Regions from separate parts of the Streptomyces sp. CRCS-T-1 genome, predicted to be linked through region 2. Evidence: riboswitches for the same ligand, from Rfam matches in the RefSeq annotation. Region 2 holds a riboswitch; the other holds the start of a gene.
The links. Region 2 has a riboswitch for S-adenosylmethionine ahead of thrC (threonine synthase). Riboswitches for the same ligand answer to the same signal wherever they lie in the genome.

Region 1 (8,487 bases), 1.6 Mb from region 2:
GCCCCCTTCGGCAACGGCTTCGGCGACTGGAACCTCGACTGGCAGAAGTGGCGCACAGGCAGCGCCCTCCTCGGCGGCACCCCGGACGGCCCCGCAGAGGCCGACAGGGCCCGTCTACGCCCTCAGAGCATCTGACCTGAAGGGGCGCGGGGAACTGTGCGAACAACCCCCACACACCCGCACCCGCCACACAACCGGCAGCCCCGAGCCCTCAGGCGTTCAGAGCCTTCTTCTCCCGCAGCAAAGCAGCCAGCGCGGCCGCGAACTCCACCGGCTCCACCGGCAGCGTCACAGCCGACTCCGCCCGACTCCAGGTCGCCAGCCACGCATCCTGCGGCCGCCCGATCAGCAGCAACACCGGCGGGCAGTGGAACACCTCGTCCTTGATCTGCCGGCAGACCCCCATGCCGCCCATCGGCACGGCCTCACCGTCCAGCACACAGACATCGATCCCGCCCCGGTCCAGCTCCCTGAGCACCGCGTCCGGGGTCGCGCACTCCAGGAACTCCACCACGGGAACATCCGGCGCCGGCCGCCGTCCCGTGGCCAGCCGCACCTGCTCGCGGGTGTTGGAGTTGTCGCTGTAGACCAGCACCGTGGCGGTCGGCTGCATTGTTCCTCCGTGACGTCAGCGTCGTAAGGACAGGCCCGATGGGCGGGATGCTACTCCCTTGAACACCACGTCAACACCGGTACGACAGGCGAAGACACTCCGAACGGCACCCCCCGGAGTGAGGGCGGGATAAGCGACCGACATAATGTCGGTCGTGGCGACAGCAACGACAGCAGAAACCGGGCACGCGCACCCGTCGGTCAATCGGCCGAACCTCACCAGCGTCGGAACCATCATCTGGTTGAGTTCCGAGCTGATGTTCTTCGCGGCCCTCTTCGCGATGTACTTCACCCTGCGATCGGTGACCGGTGCCGAGCACTGGAAGGAGATGGCCGGCCATCTCAACTTCCCGTTCTCGGCGGCGAACACCACCATCCTGGTGCTCTCCTCCCTCACCTGCCAGCTCGGCGTCTTCGCCGCCGAGCGCGGTGATGTGAAGAAGCTCCGGATGTGGTTCATCGTCACCTTCGTGATGGGTGCGATCTTCATCGGCGGTCAGGTCCTCGAGTACACGGAGCTGGTCAAGGAGGCGGGCCTGTCCCTGTCCTCCGACCCCTACGGCTCGGTGTTCTACCTGACGACCGGCTTCCACGGCCTGCACGTGACGGGCGGCCTCATCGCCTTCCTGCTGGTCCTCGGCCGGACCTACGCGGCCAGCAGGTTCACCCATGAGCAGGCGACGGCCGCGATCGTCGTGTCCTACTACTGGCACTTCGTCGATGTCGTCTGGATCGGCCTCTTCGCCACGATCTACATGATCAAGTAGCAGGGCCCGCATCCACGCGTGCTCCATGAAGCGCGCATCCCAGAAGCATCGACGCAGAAGATCCTGACACCGGGGTAATCCGTGAAAAAGCTCTCCGCACGACGACGCCACCCGCTGGCGGCGCTCGTCGTCCTACTCCTCGCGCTGGCATGCACCGGGGGGCTGTATGCCGTGTTCGCACCGACGAGCCCGGCGAAGGCCGACGAAACCGCCCAGTCCCTCACCATCGAGGAGGGCAAGAAGCTCTACTCGGTCGGCTGCGCCAGTTGCCACGGCACCGGCGGTCAGGGCACCTCCGACGGGCCGAGCCTGGTGGGTGTGGGCGCGGCATCGGTCGACTTCCAGGTGGGCACGGGCCGTATGCCGGCCGCCACCTCGCAGGGCCCGCAGGTCCCGAAGAAGAAGAACATCTACTCGCAGGCCGAGATCGACCAGCTCGCGGCGTACATCGCCTCGCTGGGTGCCGGTCCGTCCGTTCCGACGGAGGAGCAGTACGGCCCCGAGGGCGCCGACATCGCCAAGGGCGGTGAGCTGTTCCGCACCAACTGCGCGCAGTGCCACAACTTCACCGGCAAGGGCGGCGCGCTGACGCACGGCAAGTACGCGCCGACCCTCGAGGGCGTCTCCGCGAAGCACATCTACGAGGCCATGCAGACCGGCCCGCAGAACATGCCGTCCTTCCCCGACACCACGCTGTCGGAGAAGAACAAGAAGGACATCATCGCTTACCTCGACGCGGTCAACAGCGACCAGACCGAGAGCCCCGGCGGCCTCGAGCTCGGCGGCCTCGGGCCGGTCAGCGAGGGCCTGTTCGGCTGGATCTTCGGTCTCGGCGGACTGATCGCCGTCGCCGTGTGGGTCGCCGCCCGGACCGCAAAGGCCAAGAAGTCATGAGTAGCCAAGACATTCCAGAAGAGAACCTGCCCGCCGAGCACGCGGGACGTGACGAGCACGGGCACGACGCGGTGAGCGTCCCGGACGACAAGCACCCCTTCGCCGACCCGGGCCTGCCTCCCCACGAGCACCGGATCCAGGACATCGACGAGCGGGCCGCCAGGCGGTCCGAGCGTACGGTCGCCCTGCTGTTCACGGTGTCGATGCTGGCCACCGTCGCCTTCATCGCCGCGTTCGTGGCGATCCCGGTCGACAAGTCGGTCTTCATCTTCCCGCTGGGTCACATCAGCGCGCTGAACTTCGCGCTGGGCATGACGCTCGGCATCGCGCTGTTCTGCATCGGCGCGGGCGCCGTCCACTGGGCGCGCACCCTGATGTCCGACGTGGAGGTCGCCGACGAGCGGCACGCGATCGCGGCGACGCCCGAGGTCCGCGAGAAGGTCTTCGCGGACTTCAAGCAGGGCGCCAAGGAGTCGGCGCTCGGCCGCCGCAAGCTGATCCGCAACACCATGCTCGGCGCGCTCACGCTGGTGCCGCTCTCCGGCGTCGTGCTGCTGCGCGACCTCGGCCCGCTGCCCGGCACCAAGCTCCGCCACACCCTGTGGTCCAAGGGCAAGCTGCTCGTCAACATGAACACGGACGAGCCGCTGCGTCCCTCGGACGTCGCGGTCGGTTCGCTGACCTTCGCCAAGCCCGAGGGCCTGGAGGAGCACGACCACGATTTCCAGAACGAGATCGCCAAGGCCGCCCTGATGATCGTCCGGATCCAGCCGGAGAACATCAAGGACAAGCGCGAGCTCGAGTGGTCGCACGAGGGCATCGTCGCGTACTCGAAGATCTGCACCCACGTCGGTTGCCCGATCTCCCTGTACGAGCAGCAGACGCACCACGTGCTCTGCCCCTGCCACCAGTCCACCTTCGACCTCTCCGACGGTGCCCGAGTGATCTTCGGTCCCGCCGGTCACGCCCTGCCGCAGCTCCGCATCGGCGTGAACGACGAGGGCTATCTTGAGGCGCTCGGCGACTTCGACGAGCCCGTCGGCCCTGCTTTCTGGGAGCGCGGATGAGCACTGCACAGACACGCCGCAAGGCACCCGCGGGTGAGCGGGTCGCCGACTGGGCCGACGGCCGCCTCGGGATCTACTCCCTGGCCAAGGCCAACATGCGCAAGATCTTCCCGGACCACTGGTCCTTCATGCTGGGTGAGATCTGCCTCTACAGCTTCATCATCATCATCCTCACGGGTGTGTATCTGACGCTGTTCTTCCACCCGTCGATGAACGAGGTGGAGTACCACGGCAGTTACGTCCCGCTCCAGGGGCAGCTGATGTCGGAGGCGTTCGCCTCCACCCTGGACATCAGCTTCGACGTCCGCGGCGGTCTGCTGATCCGGCAGATCCACCACTGGGCGGCGATCATCTTCCTCGCCGGCATGTTCGTGCACATGATGCGCGTCTTCTTCACCGGCGCGTTCCGCAAGCCGCGCGAGATCAACTGGATGTTCGGCTTCCTGCTGTTCGTCCTCGGCATGTTCACCGGCTTCACCGGCTACTCGCTCCCGGACGACCTGCTCTCCGGCACCGGTGTCCGCTTCACGCAGGGCGCGATCCTGTCCGTGCCGATCGTGGGCACGTACATCTCGATGTTCCTGTTCGGCGGGGAGTTCCCGGGCACCGACTTCGTCGCCCGGTTCTACTCGATCCACATCCTGCTGCTGCCGGGCATCATGCTCGGGCTCGTGGTCGGCCACCTGATCCTGGTCTTCTACCACAAGCACACCCAGTTCGCGGGTCCCGGACGGACCAACAAGAACGTCGTCGGCATGCCGCTGCTGCCGGTCTACATGGCCAAGGCCGGAGGCTTCTTCTTCCTGGTCTTCGGTGTCATCGCGGCCCTCGCCGGCATCGCGACGATCAACCCGATCTGGGTCCTGGGCCCCTACCGTCCCGACCAGGTGTCGACCGGTGCCCAGCCCGACTGGTACATGGGCTTCGCCGAGGGTCTGATCCGCGCGATGCCTGGCTGGGAGGTCAACTTCTGGGGCCACACACTGGTCCTGGGCGTGTTCATCCCGCTGGTGCTCTTCGGTGTCTTCCTCGGGATCATCGCCCTCTACCCGTTCATCGAGTCGTGGGTCACCGGGGACAAGCGCGAGCACCACATCCTGGACCGGCCGCGCAACGCCCCGACCCGTACCGGTGTGGGTGTCGCCTGGATCACCGGCTACATCATCATGCTGATCGGCGGTGGCAACGACATCGTCGCCACGCACTTCCATCTGTCGATCAACGCGGTCACCTGGTTCGTCCGGATCGGGTTCTTCGTCGGACCGGTCCTCGCGTTCATCGTCACCAAGCGCATCTGCCTCGGCCTGCAGCGCCGGGACAAGGACAAGGTGCTGCACGGCCGTGAGTCGGGCATCATCAAGCGCCTGCCGCACGGTGAGTTCATCGAGGTGCACGAGCCGCTCAGCCAGGAGCAGATGTACACGCTCACCGCGCACGAGCAGTACCAGCCGGCCGAGATCGGTGCGACGACCGACGAGAACGGTGTCGAGCGCAAGGTGAAGGGCTCCGAGAAGCTGCGCGCCAAGCTCAGCGAGTCCTACTTCGGCGAGGGGGCCCAGATCCCCAAGCCCACCCCCGAGGAGTACCGGGAGATCACGAGCGGCCACGGCCACCACTGATCGCTGCTTCGCCACGCCACAGAAGGGCCTCGTCCGGTGTTCGGACGGGGCCCTTCGTGGTGCCCGGGGCTGGATAGGGTGGGACCACTGCTTTACGCGACGTACGACGACCCAGGAGCGGCTGATGAGCGCTGTGACCCCCGCTGGAGGCGACACCGCGGCGGGCCGCTCCTGGCCCGCCCTGCTGAACGGCCTGCTGGACGGCAGGCACCTGAGCGCGGACGACACCGCCTGGGCGATGGACCGGATCATGCGCGGCGAGGCGACCGAGGCGCAGATCGCGGGCTTCGTGGTGGCCCTGCGGGCCAAGGGCGAGACCGTCGAGGAGATCAACGGCCTCGTCCGGACGATGTACGCGCACGCCAATGTGATCGAGGTGCCCGGGGCGACGGTCGACATCGTCGGCACCGGCGGTGACGGCGCCAAGACGGTCAACATCTCCACGATGTCCTCGATCGTCGTCGCCGGCACGGGCGCGAAGGTCGTCAAGCACGGCAACCGCGCCGCGTCCTCGGCGTCCGGGGCCTCCGACGTGCTGGAGAAGCTCGGCGTCAATCTGGAGCTGCCCCTGCACCGGGTCGCGGAGGTCGCCGAGGAGGCCGGGATCACCTTCTGTTTCGCGGTGAAGTTCCACCCGGCCCTGCGCCACGCGGGCGCGGCCCGCGGCCAGCTCGGCATCCGTACGGTGTTCAACGCGCTCGGCCCGCTGACCAACCCGGCCCGGGTGCGTTCCCAGGCCGTCGGTGTGGCGGACCCGCGCATGGCACCGATCGTCGCGGGCGTCTTCGCCGAGCGCGGCAACTCGTCCCTGGTCTTCCGGGGCGACGACGGCCTGGACGAACTGACCACCACCGCCACCTCCCGGGTGTGGATCGTCCGCGACGGCAAGGTCACCGAGGAGCCCTTCGACCCGCGCGACGTGGGCCTCGAACTGGTCCCCGTGGAGGCCCTGCGCGGCGCGGACGCCTCCTACAACGCCGAGGTCGCCCGCCGTCTGCTGGAGGGCGAGACCGGCCCGGTCCGCGACGCGGTCCTGCTGAACTCGGCGGCCGCGCTGGTGGCCCTGGAGCCGACGGCGGCACCGCTGGCCGACCAGGTCCGTGCCGGGATGGCGAAGGCCGCGGAGTCGATCGACTCAGGGGCCGCGAAGCGGACTCTGGAGCGCTGGGTGGCCGCGAGCAACGCCTAGCGGATTTCGTACGGCGTCCCGCGATCCGGACTCGGGTTGCGGGACGCCGATCTTTTCCCGTACTTTCCTGATCAGGTCATGAGTGACAGTCATGAGGCCCCGGCCGACTGTCCGGCAACCCTCCGTCCGTGGCGGGGTGCCCCGGGTGAAGACCAGGCCGCAGGCAGCGAGGTCTGTGGCAAGCGCGTGACGAGGAGTTTCTCGTGAACCAGCGAATGCGATAGGGCCGCAGAGCCCCGCCTCCGCACCCCCTTTTTCCTTCGCCCCCGCTCGAGCCGCATGCGCTCGCGGGCGGATTCCACCTGCCTTCACGGGAGTTCCCCCATGTCTGTCTCCACCGCTGCCGCCGACCGGTCCGTTTGTGCCTCGCTGCCCGTTCTCGGCCGGGATGTCACCGTGCCGCTCGTGACCGGCGGCGAGGTCACCTACGCCGCGCTCGACTACGCCGCCAGCGCCCCGGCGCTCCAGCGCGTCTGGGACGACGTCGCCGCCTACGCGCCGTACTACGGCAGCGTCCACCGCGGTGCCGGGTACCTGTCCCAGCTCTCGACCGACCTCTTCGAGAACGCCCGGCGGACCGTCGCGGACTTCCTCGGCTGCCGGGACGGCGACCAGGTGGTGTTCACCCGGTCCACCACCGACTCCCTGAACCTCCTAGCCGCCGCCCTCCCGGCCGACTGCCAGGTCTTCGTCTTCGAGACCGAGCACCACGCCTCCCTGCTGCCCTGGCGGAACGCGCGCGTCACCTACCTCGACGCCCCGAGCAGCCCGCGCCAGGCCGTCGAGACCCTGGAGCGCGCCCTCGCCGACCGCGAGCCCTACGGCCCGGCCCTCGTCTGCGTCACCGGCGCCTCGAACGTCACCGGCGAGCTGTGGCCCGTACGGGAGCTCGCGGCGGCCGCGCACGCCCATGGCGCGCGGATCGTGCTGGACGCCGCCCAGCTCGCCCCGCACCACCCGGTGTCCGTCCGGGACCTCGACGTCGACTGGGTCGCCTTCTCCGGGCACAAGCTGTACGCGCCCTTCGGCTCCGGTGTCCTGGCCGGCCGGTCCGACTGGCTGCGCGAGGCGGACCCCTACCTCGCGGGCGGCGGTGCCTCGCGCAAGGTCGCGCGGCGTACGGACGGCGGCGTCGACGTGGAGTGGCACGAGAGCGCCGCCCGGCACGAGGCCGGCTCCCCGAACGTCATCGGCGCCTACGCCATCGCCTCCGCCTGCGCGGCGCTCACCGAGGCCGGGTTCGACAACCTGGTCGCGCGCGAGCGGTACCTGATCGAGAAGGTGCGTACGGGCCTCGCCGAGGTGCCGGAGGTCCGGATCCTCTCCCTCTTCGGGGACGACGCCCCGCGCGTCGGTGTCCTCTCCTTCGTCGTCGAGGGCTGGAACAGCTCCCACTTCGCCGCCGCCCTCTCCGCCGAGTACGGCATCGGGGTGCGCGACGGGCTGTTCTGCGCCCACCCCCTCCTGCGGACCCTGCTGGGCAGCGACCCGCAGACCCAGGGCGAGTGCGGCGCCCCGGAGGCGGCTCCCGGCGAGAAGTCCCTCAACGCCATCCGCGTGAGCTTCGGCGCGGGCACGCCCGACGAGCACGTCGACCGGTTCGTGAGCGCCGTCAAGGAGCTGGTCCAGGACGGCGCGCGGTGGAACTACCGCACGGAGGACGGCCGTTGCGTCCCGGACACCTCCGCCTGAGCCGGTAGCCGGGCGCCCAGGACGATCATCCGCAGGGCGCGTTCGGTCGCGTCCGTGAGGAGTTCGGAGGCCCGGATCAGGGCCTCCGCCAGGGCCATCGGCGCCGGCAGGATGCCGCTGCACGCGTCCACGCCCGGCACCTCGTGCGCGCCCTCGCCGAGGGTGCCCGCGAGGGCCAGGACCGGGCGGCCGTGGAGCTTGGCCCGGCGGGCCACCTCGGCCGGGACCTTGCCGCGCGGTGTCTGGTGGTCCAGGGCGCCCTCGGCGGTGACGACCAGGTCGGCGCGGGCCAGCCGGGCGTCCAGGTCGAGATGGTTCAGCAGCACGTCGAAACGGGGGAGGAGACGCGCGCCCAGGGCGGCGAGACCGGCGCCCAGACCGCCGGAGGCCCCCGTGCCGGGACCGGAGCGGAGATCGGTGTCCGGGACGGCGACATCGCGGGTGAGGACGAACGCCCAGTTCTCCAGGCCGGCCGACAGCTCCTCGACCTGAACCGGCGTCGCGCCCTTCTGCGGGCCGAAGACCCGGGCGACGCCCCGCTCGCCGCACAGCACGTTGTAGGGGTTGCAGGCGACGAGCAGCTCCACCTCCGCCAGCCGGGAGTCCAGGCCCCGCGGATCGATGCGGTGCAGACGCGCCAACGCGGC
Region 2 (8,487 bases):
GCCTCCTGCTTCCACTGCGAGTAGCGGAAGATGATCGGGAAGTCGGCGGAGACGGTCTCGCGGACAGCCGCGACGATCTCCTCCGAGAGCTTGGCGCGGGCGACGCGGTCGCCGCCATAGGCGTCGGTGCGGCGATTGGTGCCCTCCCAGAGGAACTGGTCGAGCAGGTAGCCGTGGGCGCCGTGGATCTCCACGCCGTCGAAGCCGATGCGCTCGGCGGCGGCAGCGGCCTCGGCGAACGCGCCGATGACGGCGTCGATGTCGGCCTGGGTCATGGCCTTGCCGGTGGGCTCCGAAGCGCCGATGCGCAGCCCGGAGGGGCCGACGGCCGGGGCGTCCGCGACGGGCGGCTCACCCTGGTTGCGGACCATGCCGATGTGCCAGAGCTGCGGCACGATCGTGCCGCCCGCCGCGTGCACCGCGTCGGCGACCTTCGCCCAGCCCGCGAGCTGCTCCGCGCCGTGGAACCGCGGCACGCGGTCGCTCTGCCCGGCCGAGTCGTGCCCGACGTAGGTGCCCTCGGTGACGATGAGGCCGACTCCGGCGGCGGCGCGGCGGGAGTAGTACGAGACGACGTCCTCTCCGGGGACGCCGCCCGGGGAGAACATGCGGGTCATCGGGGCCATCGCGATCCGGTTCGGGACGGTCAGGCCGCCCAGCGAGACGGGCCGGGACAGGATTTCGGCGGCGCGGGAGGCGGCGACAGTCACTCAGGGGCTCCTTCGGATACCGGACAGTATGTGCATGCGCATAAGGCGTACGTTTCAACGAACCGGCCCCGCCCCTGCCATCCCGCCCGAGCTGTGACCCCGCACACGCCCGCACACACCCACATACGCGCACCCACGCGCACACGCCCGAGGGCGGCACCCCCTGTCGGAACAGGGAGTGCCGCCCTCGGCAAGACCGTTGATCAACCCGGGAAAATCCCAGGGGTCGATCAGAAGTCCATGTCACCGCCCGGCATACCGCCACCGGCGGGCGCGGCGGCCTTCTCCGGCTTGTCGGCGATGACGGCCTCGGTGGTGAGGAACAGCGCGGCGATGGAGGCGGCGTTCTGCAGAGCGGAACGGGTCACCTTCGCCGGGTCGATGATGCCCTCGGCGATCATGTCGACGTACTCACCGGTCGCGGCGTTCAGGCCGTGGCCGACCTGGAGGTTGCGGACCTTCTCCACGACGACGCCACCCTCGAGACCACCGTTGACGGCGATCTGCTTGAGCGGGGCCTCCAGCGCGAGCTTCACGGCGTTGGCTCCGGTCGCCTCGTCACCCTCGAGCTCCAGCTTCTCGAAGACCTGGGAGGCCTGCAGCAGGGCCACGCCACCACCGGCGACGATGCCCTCCTCGACGGCCGCCTTGGCGTTGCGCACGGCGTCCTCGATGCGGTGCTTGCGCTCCTTGAGCTCCACCTCGGTGGCGGCACCGGCCTTGATGACCGCGACGCCGCCGGCGAGCTTCGCCAGGCGCTCCTGCAGCTTCTCGCGGTCGTAGTCCGAGTCGCTGTTCTCGATCTCGGCGCGGATCTGGTTGACGCGGCCGTTGACCTGGTCGGTCGAGCCGGCGCCGTCGACGATGGTCGTCTCGTCCTTGGTGATGACGACCTTGCGCGCCTTGCCCAGCAGGTCGAGCGTGGCGTTCTCCAGCTTGAGGCCGACCTCCTCGGAGATCACCTCGCCGCCCGTGAGGATGCCGATGTCCTGCAGCATCGCCTTGCGGCGGTCGCCGAAGCCCGGGGCCTTGACGGCGACGGACTTGAAGGTGCCGCGGATCTTGTTGACGACCAGGGTCGACAGGGCCTCGCCCTCGACGTCCTCGGCGATGATCAGCAGCGGCTTGCCCGACTGCATGACCTTCTCCAGGAGCGGGAGCAGGTCCTTGACGTTCGCGATCTTGGAGTTCGCGATCAGGATGTACGGGTCGTCGAGGACGGCCTCCATACGCTCCATGTCGGTGGCGAAGTACGCCGAGATGTAGCCCTTGTCGAAGCGCATACCCTCGGTGAGCTCCAGCTCCAGACCGAAGGTCTGGGACTCCTCGACGGTGATGACGCCTTCCTTGCCGACCTTGTCCATGGCCTCGGCGATGAGCTCGCCGATCTGGGTGTCGGCGGCGGAGATGGAGGCCGTGGAAGCGATCTGCTCCTTGGTCTCGACATCCTTCGCCTGCTCCAGCAGGGCGGCGGAGACGGCCTCGACGGCGCGCTCGATGCCACGCTTGAGGGCCATCGGGTTGGCGCCGGCGGCTACGTTGCGCAGACCCTCCTTGACCAGGGCCTGGGCGAGAACGGTCGCGGTGGTCGTACCGTCACCGGCGACGTCGTCCGTCTTCTTGGCGACTTCCTTGACCAGCTCGGCGCCGATCTTCTCGTACGGGTCCTCGAGCTCGATCTCCTTGGCGATGGAGACACCATCGTTGGTGATCGTGGGGGCGCCCCACTTCTTCTCGAGGACGACGTTGCGACCCTTGGGGCCGAGCGTCACCTTGACGGCGTCCGCGAGCTGGTTCATGCCGCGCTCGAGGCCGCGCCGCGCCTCCTCGTCGAACGCGATGATCTTGGCCATGTGAAGTGGTCCCTCCAGGACTGGGGGTGATTACTTCGGACCGCGCCCGCGCCCGCGACGGACGGCTCGCCAGCCTCGTGGTTCCTTCCCCACCCGGCCTGCGGGCCTCACCGACCCGGTCCTTACGTTGTCACTCTCACCTTCAGAGTGCTAACGCAATGATTAGCACTCGGGCATGTCGAGTGCAAGCGCCTCTCGGGGATCGGGCGGGCCGGTCAGCCAGCCGCGAACGAGGTCCGGCGGGTCATGCGGACAGACCGAAGGGCCCGTACCCCGGGGGGTACGGGCCCTTCAGAGAAGACCTGCCGCTTGCGGTTTGTCGTGGTCGCGCGTTCAGGCAGCGACGCGAACCATGTCGGCCTGTGGACCCTTCTGGCCCTGCGAGATCTCGAACTCGACCCGCTGACCCTCTTCAAGGGTGCGGTAGCCGTCCATCTGAATCGCGCTGTAGTGGACGAAAACATCCGCACCACCGTCGACCGCGATGAAGCCGTACCCCTTCTCCGCGTTGAACCACTTGACGGTGCCCTGAGCCATGCCTAACTCCCCTATTACTGGCCCTTGCACAGATCCGCACTTCGCGGATCCGGGTCAGACCTCACCCCCCACGGATTGGGGGCGTGCGCCGGAACGCGTCGACCGCGGCCGAATGTATCTGTCCAACTGCCCTCTGCAACAGGTCAATCGGACGAGAATTCCGGACGCACAGGATCCGGAATGTGGGGAGAATTCGCCAGACTTCAGGGCAAGTCGGGCCACACAAAGGGAACAAAAGCCGCGAAAGACACACACACTTTGGCTACATCTTGTCGGGCTCGCGGCAGGAATTCAGGGTGCCCGATCAGGGGATCGGGATCGCGTTCCCCAACTGTACCGCGCTCAACCACACAGAATTGCCCCCTCCGCTTCTCTCACGGAGGGGGCAATTCAATCAACGCTCAGTGACGGCCGTTACCGATGGTAATAATCGGGCCGGTCGACCGGTTCAGCCGCCGGCGACGGCCGGAATGATCGACACCCCGGCACCGTCCGGAGTGGCCGTCTCAAGACCCTGCTCGAACCGCACGTCGTCGTCATTGACGTACACGTTGACGAACCGGCGCAGCTTGCCCTGGTCGTCCAGCACCCGGGCGGCGATCCCGGTGTGGTTCTTCTCCAGATCGGCGATGACCTCCCCGAGGTTCCCGCCCTCGGCGGCGACCTCGGCCTGCCCGCCGGTGTAGGTACGCAGGATGGTGGGGATGCGAACGGTGACGCTCATGACTTCAAAACCTCCGGTTGGGTAGCGGACCTGCTTTAGGGGCGCGGGGAACTGCGCGACCAGCCCCCCACCGGCCCGCAGCCGTCAACGATCAGACGAGCCCAGCCTCACGGAACGAATCAAGGTTGGGACGAATCGTCGCGGTCAGCCCGGTCCCCGCCACCGCGTCCAACGTCTTCAGCCCATCACCCGTGTTCAGCACCACGGTCGTCAATGACGGGTCGAGAAGCCCGTTCTCCAGCAGCTTCTTCGCCACCCCCACCGTCACCCCACCGGCGGTCTCCGCAAAGACACCCTCGGTCCGGGCAAGCAGCTTGATCGCCTCGACGACCTGCTCGTCGTTCACGTCCTCCACCGCACCACCCGTACGCCGCGCGATGTCCAGCACGTACGGCCCGTCCGCCGGGTTCCCGATCGCCAGCGACTTGGCGATGGTGTCCGGCTTCTGGGGACGTACGACGTCGTGCCCGGCCTTGAAAGCCGTCGACACCGGCGAGCAGCCGAGCGCCTGCGCGCCGAAGATCTTGTACGGCTTGTCCTCGACCAGACCGAGCTTGATGAGCTCCTGCAGACCCTTGTCGATCTTCGTGAGCTGCGAGCCGGAGGCGATCGGCACCACGAGCTGGTCGGGCAGCTGCCAGCCGAGCTGCTCGCAGATCTCGTACGCGAGGGTCTTGGAGCCCTCGGCGTAGTACGGCCGCAGGTTGACGTTGACGAAGCCCCAGCCCTCGCCGGCCGGGTCGCCGATCAGCTCGGAGCAGAAGCGGTTCACGTCGTCGTAGTTGCCCTCGATGCCGACGAGCTCGCCGCCGTAGACCGCGGCCATCACGACCTTGCCCTGCTCCAGGTCGTGCGGGATGAACACGCAGGAGCGGAAGCCGGCGCGGGCCGCGGCGGCGCCCACCGCACCGGCGAGGTTGCCGGTGGAGGAGCAGGACAGGGTGGTGAAGCCGAAGGCGCGGGCGGCCTCCAGGGCCTGGGCGACGACGCGGTCCTTGAAGGAGTGCGTCGGGTTGCCGGAGTCGTCCTTGACGAAGAGCTTGCCGGCGTCGACGCCGAGCTCACGGGCGAGGTTGTCGGCCTTGACGAGCTTGGTCCAGCCGGGGTTGATGTTCGGCTTGTCCGCGACGTCGGCCGGGACCGGCAGCAGCGGGGCGTAGCGCCAGATGTTCGCGGGGCCCGCTTCGATGCGCTTGCGGAGCTCTTCGGTGTCGTAGGCCGAGAAGTCGTAGGCGATCTCCAGCGGGCCGAAACACTCCTGGCACGCGAAGACCGGGCCGAGCGGGACGCGGTGACCGCACTCGCGGCAGCTCAGGGCGGCGGCGGGGCCGAGGTCTACGGTGGATTCGGTGGTGCTTGCAACAGTCTGCGCAGCCATGTGAGGCGAGGCCCTTTCTCCTCATCTTCCTCACGACGCATCTCGCCGTGAGACGGATTTGGCACCTTCCCGAGCCGGGAGCCTCGCGCGTGTGGTCGACAGTGACCTACGAGTACCGACTGGAGGGTTGCCGGGGCTTCAACGGGCCGTTTCCCTCTGCCCCTCTGGATGAGCTGTATTCGGTTGTCGACGTGGGTTGACCCCGGACATGCGATGGTCACCCGCGTTGTTCAAGACTGTAACCGACGACCAGGACAGTTGAGATAGTCGTCCGAACCGCGAGATGGCTCACAGTCCGTCCCGCCGAGAGTACGCAGAGGAGCCGCCACGGTGCTGGAAGAAGTCGAGCGCTGGCTGAGCACCCGTTCCTGGTCCGCGACCGATCGCCCCCTCCACCAGATACTCGCCGCCAAGCAGCGCACGGGCCAGACGGTCAGTGTCGTGCTGCCCGCGCTCAACGAGGAGGAGACGGTCGGCGACATCGCGGCCGTCATCCGCCACGACCTGATGCGGCAGGTGCCGCTCGTAGACGAACTCGTCGTCGTCGACTCCGGCTCGACCGACCGTACGTCGGAGGTGGCCGCGGCCGCGGGCGCGACGGTGGTGCACCGGGACGCGATACTCCCGCGGCTGCCCGCGGTGCCCGGCAAGGGCGAGGTGCTGTGGCGCTCGCTGCTCGCCACCCGCGGGGACATCGTCTGCTTCGTCGACGCGGACCTCAGGGACTTCTCGTCCGACTTCGTCTCCGGGATCGTCGGCCCGCTGCTCACCGAGCCGGACGTGGACCTGGTGAAGGCCATGTACGACCGTCCGCTCGGCGGCGCCGCCGGGCAGGGCGGCCGGGTCACCGAGCTGATGGCCCGCCCGCTGCTCAACATGCACTGGCCACAGCTCGCCGGCTTCGTGCAGCCGCTCGGCGGCGAGTACGCGGCCCGCCGCTCCCTGCTGGAGCAGCTGCCGTTCCCCGTCGGCTACGGCGTCGAGCTGGGCATGCTGGTCGACGCCCTGCACCTGGCGGGGCTCGACGCGCTCGCCCAGGTCGATGTCGGGGTGCGCAAGCACCGGCACCAGGACGGGCAGGCGCTGGGCCGGATGGCCGCCGCGATCTACCGCACGGCCCAGCTCCGGCTGGCCCGCGGGCATCTGATCCGGCCGTCCCTGACGCAGTTCGAGCGGGGCGGGGACGGCTTCGAGCCGCGGACGTACTCCGTGGACACCGAGGAGCGTCCGCCGATGGTGGAGATCGCCGAGTACCAGGCACGGAAGGCCGCCTGACCGGGGCTGTTTTTCGGCCGGTCGGGTCAGGTCCGTACGTTTGAGCGTTTCCGGGCCGGGCTAGGTTGAGGGCTATGGCTTCTACGTACGGTGCTGCGCGGGTGCTGGTGGCCTCCAACCGCGGCCCGGTCTCCTACACGGTGGGCGAGGACGGTTCGCTGAACGCCAAGCGCGGCGGCGGCGGACTGGTCTCGGGGCTCTCCGCGATCGGCTCGGACGCGGACGCGCTGTGGGTCTGCTCCGCGCTGTCCGACGGCGACCGCGAGGCCGTACGGCGCGGGGTCGGCGAGGACGGCGTACGGATGCTGGACATCCCCGCCGACGTGCACGCCGACGCGTACAACGGCGTCGCCAACTCGGTGCTCTGGTTCGTCCACCACATGCTGTACCAGACCCCGCTGGAGCCGGTCTTCGACGCGGAGTTCCGGCGGCAGTGGGCGTCGTACGAGGCGTACAACCGGGCGTTCGCCCAGGCGCTGGCGGAGGAGGCGGCCGAGGGCGCGGCGGTCGTGGTGCAGGACTACCACCTGTGCCTGGTGCCCGGCCTGCTCCGCGAGCTGCGCCCGGACGTCCGGATCGGGCACTTCTCGCACACGCCTTGGGCGCCGCCCGAGTACTTCCGGATGCTGCCGGACGATGTGGCGGGGCAGGTGCTGCGCGGCATGCTGGGCGCGGACCGGCTGGGCTTTCTCACCCAGCGCTGGGCGGACGCGTTCGCCGAATGCGCCGAGCGGTTCGCCGACGGACTCGGGGGCACGCGGATCGGCGTGCACGGGCTGGGGGCCGACGCGGACTTCCTGCGGCAGCGGTCCCACGAGCAGGACGTCGAGGAGCGGATGGCCTCCCTGCGTGAGCAGATCGGCGAGGGCCGCCGCACCATCGTCCGCGTCGACCGCACCGAGCTGTCGAAGAACATCGTGCGCGGTCTGCTGGCGTACCGGCAGCTGCTCGACGACCACCCCGAGTGGCGCGAGCGCGTCGTACACGTGGCCTTCGCCTACCCCTCCCGGCAGGACCTCGCGGTGTACCGCGACTACACGGCCGAGGTGCAGCGGCTGGCGGACGAGATCAACGAGCAGTACGGGACACCGGGCTGGACGCCGATCGTCCTGCACGTCAAGGACGACTTCGCACGCTCCCTGGCCGCCTACCGGCTGGCCGACGTCGCACTCGTCAACCCCATCCGCGACGGCATGAACCTCGTCGCCAAGGAGGTCCCGGTCGTCTCCGACGCGGGCTGCGCGCTGGTGCTGTCGCGGGAGGCCGGGGCGTACGAGGAGCTGGGCGAGGACGCGATCACCGTGAACCCGTACGACGTCACCGGCACGGCCGCGGCCCTCCACGAGGCACTCTCGATGCGCCCGGAGGAACGCGCCGAGCGCGCCAAACGCCTGGCAGCGGCAGCGACCGCGCTGCCGCCGGCGCAGTGGTTCGTGGACCAGCTCGACGCGTTGAGGGGCTGAGCGGTGGTGACCAGCCTGCACACGGATCACGGGGATCATGGGCTTCCGGCGCCCGCCACGAAGGCCGGGCAGGAAGGTCTGGACGCTCTCCTCACTCATCCCGGCAAGGCCCTGATCGGGCTCGACCTCGACGGGACGCTCGCGCCGATCGTCGCCGATCCCGAGAAGGCCCGGGCCCATCCCGAGGCCGTGCCCGCGCTGGCGGCGCTCGCGCCGAAGGTCGCCGCCGTGGCGGTGATCACCGGTCGGCCCGCCGAGGTCGCGGTGCGCAACGGCGGCTTCGCCGACGTCCCCGGCCTGGAGCACCTCGTCGTCCTGGGGCACTACGGCGCCGAGCGGTGGGACGCCCGTACCGGCGAGATCACCGCCCCTCCCCCGCACCCCGGAGTCGCGGGCGTCCGCACGGAACTGCCCGAACTCCTCGAACGGCTCGGGGCGTCGCAGGGAACCTGGATCGAGGAGAAGGGCCGGGCCGTGGCCGTGCACACGCGCCGCGCCGCCGACCCGCAGGCCACCCTGGACCAACTGCGCGAGCCGCTGACCGGCC

Region 1: it holds a riboswitch for S-adenosylmethionine, as region 2 does, so the genes downstream of both, NNW99_RS28220 (aminotransferase class V-fold PLP-dependent enzyme) here and thrC (threonine synthase) in region 2, are expected to answer to the same signal.

What each region holds. Positions count from the first base shown of each region.
Region 1 covers NZ_CP101651.1:6,228,799-6,237,285, forward strand. The annotation lists gene NNW99_RS28185 (Ig-like domain-containing protein) at 1-135, shown strand, start outside; gene NNW99_RS28190 (hypothetical protein) at 212-613, opposite strand; gene NNW99_RS28195 (heme-copper oxidase subunit III) at 759-1,379, shown strand; gene NNW99_RS28200 (c-type cytochrome) at 1,461-2,273, shown strand; gene NNW99_RS28205 (ubiquinol-cytochrome c reductase iron-sulfur subunit) at 2,270-3,340, shown strand; gene NNW99_RS28210 (cytochrome bc complex cytochrome b subunit) at 3,337-4,959, shown strand; gene trpD (anthranilate phosphoribosyltransferase) at 5,084-6,148, shown strand; SAM riboswitch class IV at 6,223-6,339, shown strand; gene NNW99_RS28220 (aminotransferase class V-fold PLP-dependent enzyme) at 6,473-7,840, shown strand; gene NNW99_RS28225 (glycerate kinase) at 7,795-8,487, opposite strand, start outside.
Region 2 covers NZ_CP101651.1:4,593,010-4,601,496, reverse strand. The annotation lists gene NNW99_RS20955 (NADH:flavin oxidoreductase) at 1-710, opposite strand, end outside; gene groL (chaperonin GroEL) at 941-2,563, opposite strand; gene NNW99_RS20945 (cold-shock protein) at 2,897-3,100, opposite strand; gene NNW99_RS20940 (MoaD/ThiS family protein) at 3,549-3,824, opposite strand; gene thrC (threonine synthase) at 3,916-5,202, opposite strand; SAM riboswitch class I at 5,221-5,377, opposite strand; gene NNW99_RS20930 (glucosyl-3-phosphoglycerate synthase) at 5,533-6,477, shown strand; gene NNW99_RS20925 (trehalose-6-phosphate synthase) at 6,552-7,940, shown strand; gene otsB (trehalose-phosphatase) at 7,947-8,487, shown strand, end outside.